Regions from separate parts of the Cupriavidus sp. D39 genome, predicted to be linked through region 1. Evidence: predicted binding sites of a transcription regulator. Region 1 holds the regulator's gene; the other holds the start of a gene.
The links. Region 1 encodes sigma-54, which starts transcription at its own class of promoters, with help from an activator protein. Its sites were predicted from a motif close to TGGCANGNAANCTGCTTT; they were not measured.
Positions count from the first base shown of each region.

Region 1 (7,018 bases):
CGGATCGAGCACTTCGGCTCGCTCGCGAGACCCTCCAGATCGAAGCCGACGCCGTCGCCGCCCTCGCAGGCCGCCTGGACGACGGATTCGCGCAGGCCGTGCAACTGACGCTCAATTGCAGCGGACGCGTGGTCGTGTCCGGCATAGGCAAGTCCGGCCACATTGGCCGCAAGGTCGCGGCCACGCTGGCCTCGACCGGCACCCCCGCGTTTTTCGTGCATCCCGCCGAGGCCAGCCACGGCGACCTGGGCATGGTCACGCGCGACGATGTGCTGATCGCCTTTTCCAATTCCGGAGAGACCGCCGAGTTGCTTTCGATCGTCCCGATCGTCAAGCGCATCGGCGCCAAGCTGATCTCCGTGACCGGGAACCCCGCCTCCACGCTGGCCAAGCTGGCCGACGCGCACCTCAATGCCGGCGTGGAAAAGAAGCCTGCCCGCTCAACCTGGCCCCGACCGCCAGCACCACCGCCGCACTGGCGATGGGCGACGCGCTCGCGGTGGCCGTGCTGGATGCCCGCGGCTTTGGCGAGGAAGATTTTGCCCGCTCGCATCCAGGCGGCGCGCTCGGGCGCAAGCTGCTAACCCACGTGCGCGACGTCATGCGCAGCGGCAACGCGGTGCCCAAGGTACGCGAGAGCACACCGCTGGCACAAGCCCTGATGGAAATTACCCGCAAGGGCATGGCCATGACCGCGGTGGTTGATCCGGACGACCGCCTGATCGGCGTCTTCACGGACGGCGACCTGCGCCGCCTGCTCGAAACCCCCGCGACTGGAAGACCGTACCCATCAGCGAGGTCATGCACCGCACGCCGCATACCGTCGGGCCGGACCAGCTGGCCGTGGAAGCCGTGCAGGTGATGGAGGCGAACCGTGTCAACCAGATGCTGGTGGTCGACGCAGAGCGGCGCCTGGTCGGCGCGCTCCACATCCACGACCTGACCCGCGCCAAGGTCATCTGAGGCCAGCCCATGCCTATGCGGGAAATCCTGTCCTCCCTGAGCCGGCTTGCCATGCGAGCGCTGCCCCTGCTGCTGATGGCGCTGGTGGCGGGCAGCACCTTCTGGCTGGTGCAGGTCAACTCCCCGAAGGAAGCGGACACCGGGCCGGTCGGCAAGAAGCATGAGCCGGATTACTACATGATCCGTTTTTCCGCGACCGAGCTTGCCGAGGACGGGAACACCAAGCTGCGCTTCACCGGCGACAAGATGATCCACTTCGAGGACGACCAGACCTACGAGGTGACGCGCCCGGCCATGCGCTCCTACGAAATCGACCGCCCGCCCGTCACTGGCCACTCCGATCGCGGCACGATGAACGCGGAAGGCTCGGTCATCGACCTGTTCGGCAATGGCTTCATCGTGCGCGCCCAGGGCACCGACCCCGCCAAGGATCCGAAGATGACGGCCGCCTCGGAGTATTTCCAGGTGCTGGTCAACGATGACATCGTCAAGACCGACAAGGCTGTCAAGCTGACCCGCGGCCCGTCGGTGATGACCGCCAACGGCCTGATCTTTAACAATGTCACTCGCGAAGTACAATTGCTGGGTAACGTACGCGGCACCATCATTACGGTGCCGCCGCCGGCAAGTCCCGCGAAGTAGCCCTGAAGCCGCCCGCGGGCTCCAGCCGCCCGCGTCAACCGCCATCACGCCAACATGAATCCATTCCTGACGACTTCGTCCTGTCGCCGCCGCAGCACGGCCGCTTTGCTGACGCTGGCAGCCGTCCTGGGCCTTGCGCTGTCCGCGCCCGCCAGCGCCGAAAAAGCTGACCGCGAAAAGCCGCTGGTCCTGGAGGCCGACAATGCCAGCTACGACGACGTCAAGCAGGTTTATGTACTGACCGGCAACGTGGTGCTGACCAAGGGCACCATGGTGCTGAAATCCGACGCGGCCGAAGTCCGTACCGACCCCGAGGGCTACCAGTACGCGGTCGCGACCTCCAAGGGTGGCAAGCAAGCCTATATCCGCCAGAAGCGCGACAACGTCGACGAGTACATCGACGGCTGGGGCGACCGCATCGAATATGACGGCAAGCAGGAGCTGTCCAAGCTGATCGGGCGCGCCCGCATGGCCCGCCTGGCCGGCGCGAAGCTGGTCGACGAGATCCGCGGCGCGGTGATCACCTATGACAGCCGCAACGAGTTCTATACGGCCAGCGGCGGCGCCGAGAATGCGACCGCGGGCAGCCCGTCCGGCCGCGTGCGCGCCGTGCTGTCGCCGCGCCAGGAGCAGCCCGCCAGCGGCGCCGCAGCCAACCCGCTGCCGCTCAAGCCGGCACCCGCCCCCGTCAACCCCTGACCTGACGCCGCCACGCCCCCAATCCACGGATTCTGCCTTCACCTTCATGACCGCTACCCAAACCGCACCGTCCCAGCCCGCCACCCTGAAGGACAGCAGCACGCTGGTCGTGCGCCACCTGAAGAAGCGCTACGGCTCGCGCACTGTGGTCAAGGATGTGTCCCTCGACGTGAAGAGCGGCGAAGTGGTCGGGTTGCTCGGCCCCAACGGCGCAGGCAAGACCACGTCGTTCTACATGATCGTGGGGCTGGTGGCGCTGGACGAGGGCGATATCGTGCTCGACGACAAGCACATCAGCGGCCTGGCCATCCATGAGCGGGCACGCATGGGCCTGTCCTACCTGCCGCAGGAAGCCTCGGTGTTCCGCAAGCTCAATGTGCAGGAGAACATCCGCGCGGTGCTGGAGCTGCAGCTCAACGATGGCAAGCCCCTGGGCAAGGCCGAGATCGAGCGCCGGCTGGACACCCTGCTGGATGACCTGCAGATTGCCCACCTGCGCGACAACCCGGCGCTGTCGCTGTCCGGCGGCGAGCGCCGCCGCGTGGAAATCGCCCGCGCGCTGGCCTCCGCGCCGCGTTTCATCCTGCTTGACGAGCCCTTCGCCGGCGTCGACCCGATCGCGGTCGGCGAAATCCAGCGCATCGTCAGCTTCCTCAAGGCGCGCAATATCGGCGTGCTGATCACCGACCACAACGTACGCGAGACGCTGGGCATCTGCGACCACGCCTACATCATCAGCGAGGGCGCGGTGCTGGCGTCCGGCCAGCCTGAAGACATCATCGCCAACGAGTCGGTGCGCAAGGTCTACCTGGGCGAGAACTTCCGCATGTAAAGGCGCGCGCGGCGCCTGCCGCGCATCGGACTCGGGCGGCTTCGGTGTCGCCTTTCATCCTTCAAACGATCATGCGACGCCAGCGATAGCAATTTCCGTTCCACCAGCACGGAAGTTGGGCATAAAATAGGTCGCATGAAACCGTCGCTACAGCTCCGCCTCTCGCAGCATCTCGCGCTTACGCCGCAACTCCAGCAGTCGATCCGGCTGCTGCAACTGTCCACGCTTGAACTGCAGCAGGAAGTGGAACAGGCGCTGACCGAGAACCCCTTGCTCGAGCGCGAGAACGACTGGCTCGACAGCCCGTTGCGCGTGTCCTCGGACGGCTCGGTGAACCTCCAGAGCGCGCCCGCGCCAGCGCCCGCCGATGGCCAGGGCACCAGCGAAAACCGCCCCGATGGCGCCCCCGAGGCCGACGACAGCTATTCCGACAGCAACGAGGATTACGGCAACGACTGGAGCCTGGACGATTTCGCCCGCCGCCCGCAAGGCGAAGACGACGAAAAAACGCCGATGCAGCTGCGCGACGCCGAGCCCACGCTGCGCGAACACCTCATGGAGCAGCTGGCGCCGCTCAAGATTTCCCTGCGCGACAAAGGGCTGGCCATCTTCCTGGTCGAATCCCTGGACGATGACGGCTACCTGAGCGCCACGCTCGAGGAAATCTGCAGCGAGCTGCCGGAGGAGCTCGAGTTCGAGGTCGACGAGATCCAGGCCGTGCTTACGCTGCTGCAGAGCTTCGATCCGCCGGGTGTCGGGGCGCGCAACGCAGCCGAGTGCCTGGCGCTGCAACTGCGCAGGCTCAAGCATCCGCAGCGCGAACTGGCGCTGAGCATCGTCACCAATCACCTGGAACTGCTGGCGGTGCGCGATTACACGCGCCTGAAAAAGGCCCTGCAAGTGGACGAGCCGGAACTCAAGGCGGCGCATGAACTGATCCGCTCGCTCGCGCCCTATCCCGGCCATGCCTACAGCCGGCCGGAAGCCGACTTCGTGGTGCCCGATGTTTTTGTTCGAAAGTTGAGCGGCGGATGGATCGCCCATCTCAACCCGGATGTGATGCCGCGGCTACGTATCAACGACATGTACGCGCAGATTTTGCGCGGTGCAAAAGGCGATGCCGGCGCGGCGGGACTGCAGCAAAAACTGCAGGAAGCACGCTGGTTGATCAAGAATATCCAGCAGAGGTTCGACACGATATTGCGCGTCGCACAAGCCATTGTCGAACGTCAAAAGAACTTCTTCACCCACGGTGAAATTGCGATGCGCCCCTTGGTTTTGCGGGAGATTGCCGATACACTGGGTTTACACGAGTCCACCATCTCTCGGGTGACTACCAATAAATACATGGCAACGCCGATGGGGACTTTCGAGCTGAAGTATTTTTTCGGCTCTCACGTATCCACAGAAACCGGCGGCGCGGCCTCATCAACGGCAATCCGTGCGTTGATCAAGCAATTGATAGGAGCCGAAGACGCTAGGAACCCCTTGTCCGACAGCCGGATTGCCGAATTGCTCGGCGAGCAAGGCTTTGTGGTGGCACGGCGTACCGTTGCCAAATACCGCGAAGCGCTCAAGATTCCCGCGGTCAATCTCCGTAAGACTTTGTAGCCGAGCTGCATCGCCTGCCTGATGCAGCTCTTTCAGAAGGAGAAACGCTATGAACTTCAAGATCAGTGGACACCACTTGGACATCACGCCCCCTCTGCGTGAGTACGTGGAAACGAAACTGGAGCGTATCGTCAGGCATTTCGATCAAGTCATTGGCGTAAGTGTGCTGCTCTCTGTCGACAATACAAAAGAAAAGGACCGGCGGCAGTACGCGGAAATCAATCTACATCTCAAGGGCAAGGACATCTTTGTCGAAGCGCATCATGAAGACCTGTATGCCGCTATCGACGCATTGGTCGACAAGCTCGACCGGCAGGTGATTCGCCACAAGGATCGCGTGCAAAGCCACGACCGTGAAGCGGTCAAGTACCAGATGGCCGCATCCCAGATGCAGCAATGACCGTGCCTGGCGGCCCACATACCGGGCCGTCGGTGTCAGTCCATTGAAAACGGAATCAAGCCGCGCCCAGAGCGCGGCTTTTTCGTTCCAGCCTCCCCCTTCGGGCCACGCAGGGGATTCCGCAACGCATATGTACCGGTGTATGCTGTGCCATACATAGTTGATTTGCCTGGCCATTTCCGTGCATGCGGCACCGCTTCAGCGCCTCGGCTATTGCAATGCACAAAGCGGCAGCGGGCCTGCTCTATAATGGCCAGACGCCCGACACCGGCATGGGGACACCCGGTGGAAACATCGGGCCTTGGTTTTTATCTTCTTTCCGCCCGGCGGGACGCCTCCTTGCCCCGGGCCTGCTTACTAGAAAACCCTGCGCATTCCACATGAATCGTTTGGCTAAATTGCTGCCACCCGGCAACATCAACCTCGACGTCAGCGTCACCAGCAAGAAGCGCGTGTTCGAACAGGCCGGGCTCCTCTTCGAGAACAACCATGGCGTTGCGCGCGCGACCGTGACCGACAACCTGTTCGCCCGCGAGTCGCTGGGGTCCACCGGCCTTGGCGCCGGGGTTGCGATCCCCCACGGCCGCATCAAGGGACTGAAGCAGCCGCTGGCCGCGTTCATGCGCCTGGCCGAGCCGATCCCCTTCGAGTCGCCCGACGGTAAGCCGGTAGCGCTGCTGATCTTCCTGCTGGTGCCCGAACAGGCCACCCAGCAGCATCTGGAAATTCTCTCCGAGATCGCCCAGTTGCTGTCCGACCGCGAGATGCGCGAAGGACTGGCTACCCTGCCCACCCCCGACGACGTGCATCAGTTGCTGACGCAATGGCACCCTTGATCCGCCACTGAAAGCCCGTCCCTGAAAGCACCCGAATGGAACTCACTGGCGTCACCTCGCAGTCGATCTTCGACGACAACGCAGCCGATATCAAACTCTCCTGGGTAGCAGGACTGGAGGGCGCGGACCGGGCCTTCGATGTCGAGTTTGCGCGTGAAGCCACGTCCGCGGCCGATCTCGTCGGCCACTTGAACCTGATCCACCCGAACCGGATCCAGGTGCTGGGCAAGCCCGAAATCACGTATTACCAGCGCCTCGACGACGAGATGCGCAAGCGCCAGATGGGCGAGCTGATCCTGCTGGAGCCGCCGTTCCTGGTGATCGCCGACGGCATGGAGCCGCCGCCGGACCTGGAACTGCGCTGCACGCGCTCGTCCACCCCGCTGTTCACCACGCCGGTGTCTTCCGCGGCGGTGATCGATCACCTGCGCCTCTACCTGTCCCGCATTTCCGCGCCGCGCGTGACCATGCACGGCGTGTTCCTCGACATCCTCGGCATGGGCGTGCTGGTGATGGGCGAATCCGGCCTGGGCAAGAGCGAGCTCGGCCTGGAACTGATCTCGCGCGGACATGGGCTGGTGGCGGACGATGCCGTGGATTTCGTGCGCCTCGGGCCGGACTTCATCGAGGGCCGGTGCCCGCCGCTGCTGCAGAACCTGCTGGAAGTGCGCGGCCTGGGCCTGCTCGACATCAAGACCATCTTCGGCGAGACCGCGGTACGCCGCAAGATGAAGCTGAAGCTGGTGGTGCAGCTGGTACGCCGCAACGACGGCGAATTCGAGCGCCTGCCGCTGGATTCCCAGTATCTCGACGTGCTCGGCCTGCCCATCCACATGGTCAAGATCCAGGTGGCGGCCGGCCGAAATCTCGCCGTGCTGGTCGAGGCCGCCGTGCGCAACACCATCCTGCGCCTGCGCGGCATCGACACGCTGCGCGACTTCATGGACCGCCAGCGCGCCGCGATGCAGGCCGATGTCGCATCGCGGGGCCAGGGTCGGCTACTCTAGGTTTGGCAGCCCCGTAGAGGGGCTGTTT
Region 1 covers NZ_JAPNLE010000009.1:4,088,377-4,095,394, reverse strand. Annotated here, with positions in the region: partial or broken gene OMK73_RS31175 (KpsF/GutQ family sugar-phosphate isomerase) at 1-963, shown strand, start outside; gene lptC (LPS export ABC transporter periplasmic protein LptC) at 979-1,605, shown strand; gene lptA (lipopolysaccharide transport periplasmic protein LptA) at 1,660-2,304, shown strand; gene lptB (LPS export ABC transporter ATP-binding protein) at 2,351-3,136, shown strand; gene OMK73_RS31155 (RNA polymerase factor sigma-54) at 3,272-4,747, shown strand; gene hpf (ribosome hibernation-promoting factor, HPF/YfiA family) at 4,797-5,147, shown strand; gene ptsN (PTS IIA-like nitrogen regulatory protein PtsN) at 5,528-5,983, shown strand; gene hprK (HPr(Ser) kinase/phosphatase) at 6,019-6,990, shown strand.

Region 2 (7,018 bases), 260 kb from region 1:
AGCAGGTGCACCGCGGCGATATGGGGCCCGAGCAACTGCGCCGCGTTCTCCGGCGTGATCTTCGCCTCCTCGATCGCGTCCGACGCGGCCGCTTGCCGGAACCAGAAGTTCGGCATCGGCAGTGCGGCCCGGCGCTCGGCACGCGCGTACTCGCGCGCCTCGGCACGGCGGTAGTCCTGCCACATGGTGGCCAGGATGGCCGCCGCCACGCCAGCGAATACCACGCCCGCCAGCACGGCAAACCCGCGCGGCACGCGCAGGCGGCCGAACCCCGATGGCTCCAGCCAGCCCAGCAAGAAGCAGAACGGCAGCACGAAATACAGGTAGTGCAGCGGGTACTCAAGCATGGAATGCGCACACAGCATCGCCAGCCAGGCCAGCACCAGCCCCGTCTGCGCGCGCTCGGGCGCACCCCGCGCCACAAGCGCTGGCGCGCCACGCGCCATAGCCATGCCAGCAGGCTCAGGAACACACCCGCCGCGCCGATCACGCCCGTCTTGGCCAGCATGTCCAGCACGGCATTGTGCGCATGCAGCGACATCTCCACCTTCACGCCCACCTGCGCGAGCTGCTGGAACTGTGCCCAGCCGTATTCACCCCAACCCACTCCAAGCCACGGATGCGCGCGGAACATCGCCCACGCATGCGTCCACATCGCGGCGCGCCACGAGAGCTGGTCGGCCCCCTGCATCTGCGCAACGGTATCGAAAAGGCGCCAGTCCATTGCCTGCCCGGCGCTCTTGATCGCCGGCTGCAGGATCAGCAGCAGCGCCACCATGGCCACCGCGGCGAACGCCAGCCCAGCAGGCCGTCGCATGGGATTGCGCCCGGCGTGGCCGGCGCGCTGCATGGCACCCGCGAATCCACCCAGCTCGCCCGGGCCGCCAAACGCCGCCCCGCCCCGCGCCAGCCAGGCAGCGACCAGCGCATAAATCGAAGCCAGCCCCACATGCAGCACGCCCGTGCGCGAGCCGGACAGCACGATGCCGCTCACCAGCAGCAACGCCGCCGCCAGCCAGGCCGGCGCCCGCAGCCACCCGCGAGCCGCCAGCCAGACCCCCGCCGCCAGCGCGATCCCGGCAACCGTAGCCTGGTGGTTAGGCTGGTTCAGATTGCCCCACAGGCGGCGGTTATCGTCGTAAAAGTAAGTGGACACCATCCCCAGCGTGTCGGGCTCCAGGCCGAATACCTGGACCCACTGTGCGAGCGTGCCCAGCAACCCGGCCACCAGCCAGGCCATTGCCAGCACATCGACCATCGTCTGGCGCTCCACGGGCGTCGCGGCACGGCCCTGGCGCCAGGCTGTCCACATCACCGCGCCAGCCAGGGCCAGCGAAAGCTCGGTAATCAGCCGGCTGCCCGACACATCGGCCATGCCGGTCAGCGTTTGCGTGACGCCGGTGGCGATCAGCCAGAGGGGGAAAAGTAGGATCCAGGGGAATTGGGCGGGAGCAGCGTTGTAGGCCGTGCTCCTGCCCTGCCGCAGCGCCGCGGCGCCCAGCAGGATGACAGCGAGCGCGAACAGCAATGCCGAGGTCCATTCGCCGTAGAAGGTGGCGAGCGGGAGCGTGTGCCGGGAGACCAGCAGCGGCAGCGTGAGGGCTACGGCGAGGAAGCTGAGAGGGATGGCTGACCGAGAGGGCAGCATGTGGGGTGCCTTGTTATGCCTTGGGGGCAGAAGGCGGATGATAGCTTGGGGACTGGGTAAAGAAAAAGCGCCCGAAGGGGGTGTCAGGATTTTTGTGTGCAAGGCTAAAAACCTGCCTGCCGGGCAGGCTGCCCGGCAGGCAGGCCTTTGATCCTATCTCAGCGATGGGGTTGTGTGAAGCGATCCTCGTAGAGGATCGCGAACTGGTTCATGGCGGCTTTCCAGTCGTGCGTGGCGCTGCCCCACTTGCCGGTGATGTTGCGCAAGGCTAGCCACAGCAGTTTGGTGGCCGCTTCATCGCTCGGGAAGTGCCCGCGGGTCTTGATAATCTTACGCAGTTGCGCGTTGATGCTATCGATGGCATTCGTGGTGTAGATGATCTTGCGGATGGCCGGCGGGAACGCAAAGAATGGAATCACCCGGTCCCAGGCGCGATGCCAGGAGGCTGCAATCGGTGGGTAGCGCTTGCCCCAGTCGCTTTGCTCGAAGGCCAACAGCGCCGCCTCGGCGGCCTCAACCGTGGCAGCCGTGTAGACAGGCTTGAGCGCGGCCGCCACCACACGGCGGTCCTTCCAGCTCGCGTAGTCCAGGCTGCCGCGTATCAGATGCACGACACAAGTCTGCAGTGTCGTGCTCGGGAACACCGCGTTCAGGGCCTGCTCCATGCCCTTCAAGCCGTCGGTCACCGCGATCAGGATGTCTTGGGTGCCTCGCGTCTTCAGGTCGTTGAACACCTTCATCCAGAACTTTGCCCCTTCGGTGGTCTCGATCCACAGGCCCAGGATGTCACGCGTGCCATCGGGCAGCACGCCCAGCGCCAGATAGACCGCCTTGCTGCGCACGACGCCATCCTCGCGCATCTTGACCCGCAGCGCGTCGAAGAACACGACCGGGTACATGACCTCCAATGGACGGGCCTGCCAGGCGGTGACTTCCTCCATGACCGCATCCGTTACCGAGCTGATGAACGCGGGCGACACCTCAGTGCCATACTGCTCGACCAGGAACGCCTGGATCTCGCGTACCGTCATGCCGCGCGCATACATGGCGATGATCTTGTCGTCAAAGCCAGTAAAACGCCGGTCGTGCTTGGGAATCAGGATGGGCGCGAAGCTGCCGTCGCGGTCGCGCGGGATCGCCAGCCGCAAGGGTCCCGTGTCCGTAAGCACGGTCTTGGCGCTGGAGCCATTGCGCTGGTTGGTTGCATCCTCGGGGCGCTCGGCACCCGCCGGGTAGCCCAGGTGATGGCCCAGCTCCGCGCCCATCGCCCGCTCGATCAGGGCCTTCTTGAACGCCATGGCGGCGTCTTGCACCGCCTCAGCAGTCATCGGACCTTTAACGAACTGATCGATCAGCTCCTTAGGGATGGTCGGAAGGTCCCTGGGTATGGCCTTTGGTTTGCGTGGCATTACATGCTCCTTGTCGACATGTTATGCCCTGCACACAAAATCCCGTACAGGCCCCCCGAAGGCGCTTTTTCTTTACTGATCAAGTAGAGCTTAAATCACACACCTGTCTGCGGCTTCCCGCAAACAGTAGTCGCAGCCGTGAATGTCACCGAGGAAGCGGTGACGGCCGGCGTGAACGTCACCGTACAACCACCGGTTGCTAACGCAAGCTTCCCAACAATAGTGATTACGCCAGCGGCGGTAACGCCATAGTCCACAGTGCCATTGGTCGGTGTCGGCATAGCGGTAAAGCCACCACCCGCTGCAGTTGCAAGTGCCGCGGAGGTATTGCAGGGAGCGGCAATTGCCCCCGCTGCCAGCGCGTTCGTCTGCGCACATTCCGCGATGGCCTGCTTCAACGCAGCAATCGACGAAATGTTTTCGGTCCAACGGCTACGCGTCACATAATCCTGATACTGCGGAATCGCGATCGCAGCCAGAATACCGATAATCGCAACCACGATCATCAGTTCGATCAGCGTGAAGCCCTTCTGGGCTCGGCGGCCCAGTTTTTTCAGTTGTTGAACCCGTTGTTGCATGATTGACCCCTCGAAGGAATTTTGGATACAAATCGAAACATTTTGTTTCATGTGATGCCGTAAGTTCTTAGCACTTAGCGTGCCAGCGCCGGCAAGCCTTGATGGCTCGTCGACGGGTGACAATTTTCGCCACTTAGGCCCATTCCGAGCGTTGATCGGGCGCAAATTTTGTCACTAAGTATGACGCGGAGGGTCAGTAAACCGATGTTTTAGCTTAAGTCAGTCTGAAAGCGCACTGACATCACGGCCATATCCACCCCATGGGATGCACAGCAACCCAAAAACAAAACGGGCAGCTCCCGGGCCGCCCGTTTTTCCGGCGGCGCCCCCAACGGGGATGCCACCTACCCTACAAAGCGCGTCAAGCCGTCTGTGGCGCTCGCTTATTCAGCAGCTTGCCAACCACCACCACCAGCGCGGCGCCGATCGCGCCAAACACCAGGTGGGCATGCGGCACATGCATCTCGAACCACGCGGCGTCCACCGGGTCGCTGACCAGCATTTCACCCGCGAGGTAGCCCAGCAGCGCGGCGCCCAGCACGATGATGATGGGGAAGCGGTCCATGACCTTCAGCAGGATGGTGCTGCCGAACACGATCAGGGGGATCGACAGGCCCAGGCCCAGGATCAGCAGCATCAGCTGGCTGCCTTCGGGTCCCTTCTGCGCGGCGGCGGCCACGGCCACCACGTTGTCGAGCGACATCACCAGGTCGGCGATCAGGATGGTGCGGATCGCGGCCCAGATATTGTCCTTGGCCGAGTGGCCTTCTTCGTCGTCGTCGCCGGTGAGCAGTTGCACGCCGATGTAGACCAGCAGGATGGCGCCGACGATCTTCAGGTACGGCAGGCTCAGCAGCTTGACCGCGGCTACCGTCAGCACCACCCGCATGATGATGGCGGCGGCGCTGCCCCAGAAGATGGCCTTCTTCTGCTGGGCGGGCGGGAGGTTGCGGGAGGCCAGCGCGATCACCACGGCGTTGTCGCCGGAGAGCACGATGTTGGTCAGGATAATGGATCCCAACGCGATCCAGAAGGCGGTGGAGGACAGCAGTTCCACGGTAAAGCTCCTCGAGTTTCTTAAATTATGATTCGAACGCCACACAGCGCTGCCAAAACCTGCGGCGCCGATGGAATTTCGCATGTCTGAGTCTTCAGACATGAAGATTTACCGTATCAAGCTTTCGATTCGGTTTCAATCGGCATGTCACGCGCCTCGGGAGATACCCTAGGTGACCGGCACGCCAGAATGACATGCCCCCGCACGAAGGCGGGGGCATCGAGGGCCGGCGTGCGGTCGCAGTCATGCGAGCGCGCCGGCTCCGGCAAGCTTTCCCGCCCGGAGGCGGGAGGCTGCGTTTCCGTATTACAGGATCGACTTGAGCAGGCGAGCCATTTCCGACGGGTTCTTGGTGACCTTGATACCGCAGGCTTCCATGATTTCCAGCTTGGCTTGCGCCGTGTCGGCACCACCCGAGATCAGCGCGCCGGCGTGGCCCATGCGCTTGCCCGGAGGCGCGGTCACGCCAGCGATGAAGCCAACTACCGGCTTCTTCATGTTTTCCTTGATCCAGTAAGCCGCATTGGCTTCGTCCGGACCACCGATTTCGCCAATCATGACCACGGCGTCCGTTTCGGGATCGTCGTTGAACATCTTCATGATGTCGATGTGCTTCAGGCCGTTGATGGGGTCGCCACCAATGCCCACTGCCGACGACTGGCCCATGCCCAGCGCGGTCAGCTGACCCACTGCTTCATAGGTCAGCGTGCCCGAGCGCGACACCACGCCGATGCGGCCCTTGCGGTGGATGTGGCCCGGCATGATGCCGATCTTGATTTCGTCAGGCGTGATCAGGCCCGGGCAGTTCGGTCCCAGCAACAGGGTCTTCTTGTTGCCCTTGGCCATCTTGTCCTTGAGCTCCATCATGTCGCGCACGGGGATGCCTTCGGTGATGCAGACCACCAGGTCCAGGTCAGCGTCAACGGCTTCCCAGATGGCGGCAGCGGCGCCTGCGGGCGGCACGTAGATCACGGACACGGTGGCGCCGGTGGATGCCTTGGCATCCTTGACGCTTGCGTAGATGGGAATGCCTTCGAAGTCTTCGCCGGCTTTCTTCGGGTTCACGCCGGCAACGAAGCAGTTCTTGCCGTTGGCATAGTCGCGGCAGCCACGGGTGTGGAACTGGCCGGTCTTGCCGGTGATGCCCTGGGTGATGACCTTGGTGTCTTTATTAATCAGAATCGACATGCTGTAATCCTTTGCTTGGCTCAAAGCAGCGCGCGAAGGCCTGGCCCCGGCGCGCTGCTGGCGTTCGTGTTCGCGTCTGGCTTACTTGCCCGCGGCAGCAGCCACGACCTTCTGGGCAGCTTCTTCCATGGTATCGGCAGCGATGATGGGCAGGCCCGAGTCGGCCAGCATCTTCTTGCCGATCTCTTCGTTGGTACCCTTCATGCGCACGACCAGCGGCACGGACAGCGACACGGCCTTGGATGCAGCGATCACGCCTTCGGCGATCACGTCGCAACGCATGATGCCGCCGAAGATGTTGACCAGGATGGCCTTCAGGTTCGGGTTCTTCAGCATCAGCTTGAAGGCTTCGGTCACCTTCTCGGTGGTGGCACCGCCGCCCACGTCCAGGAAGTTGGCCGGCTCGCCGCCGAACAGCTTGATGGTGTCCATGGTGGCCATGGCCAGGCCGGCGCCGTTCACCAGGCAGCCGATGTTGCCGTCCAGCGAGATGTAGGCCAGGTCGAACTTCGACGCTTCGATTTCAGCCGGATCTTCTTCGTCCAGGTCGCGGTAGGCGACGATTTCCGGGTGACGGAACAGGGCGTTGGAGTCGAAGTTGAACTTGGCGTCCAGCGCGATCACCTTGCCGTCGCCGGTCAGGATCAGCGGGTTGATTTCAGCCAGCGAGGCGTCGGTGTCCCAGAATGCCTTGTACAGGCCTTGCAGGGCCTGGCGGGCTTGGGCAACGCTGGCGTCGGGCACGCCGATCTTGCGGGCGATGTCGTCCGCGTCCGCGTCGAGCAGGCCGGCCGACGGATCGATGATCAGCGTGTGGATCTTTTCCGGGCTGTGGGCAGCGACTTCCTCGATGTCCATGCCGCCTTCGCTGGAGGCCATCAGCGCGACCTTTTGCGAAACGCGGTCAACCACCAGGCTGACGTACAGTTCCTTCTTGATGTCGGCGCCTTCTTCGATCAGCAGGCGGTTGACCTTCTTGCCTTCCGGGCCGGTCTGGTGCGTGACCAGGGTCATGCCGAGGATGTTGGTGGCGTAGGTCTTGACCTCGTCGATGCTCTTGGCCACCTTCACGCCGCCGCCCTTGCCGCGGCCGCCCGCGTGGATCTGCGCCTTGACGACCCATACCGGGCCGCCCAGT
Region 2 covers NZ_JAPNLE010000009.1:4,349,437-4,356,454, reverse strand. Annotated here, with positions in the region: gene OMK73_RS38515 (Wzy polymerase domain-containing protein) at 1-347, opposite strand, end outside; partial or broken gene OMK73_RS38510 (O-antigen ligase family protein) at 530-1,159, opposite strand; gene OMK73_RS32370 (IS256 family transposase) at 1,807-3,057, opposite strand; gene OMK73_RS32365 (pilin) at 3,153-3,635, opposite strand; gene OMK73_RS32360 (TerC family protein) at 3,997-4,692, opposite strand; gene sucD (succinate--CoA ligase subunit alpha) at 4,999-5,880, opposite strand; gene sucC (ADP-forming succinate--CoA ligase subunit beta) at 5,962-7,018, opposite strand, start outside.
Region 2: the regulator sigma-54 is predicted to act here: its motif matches at 3,703-3,720, upstream of OMK73_RS32365 (pilin).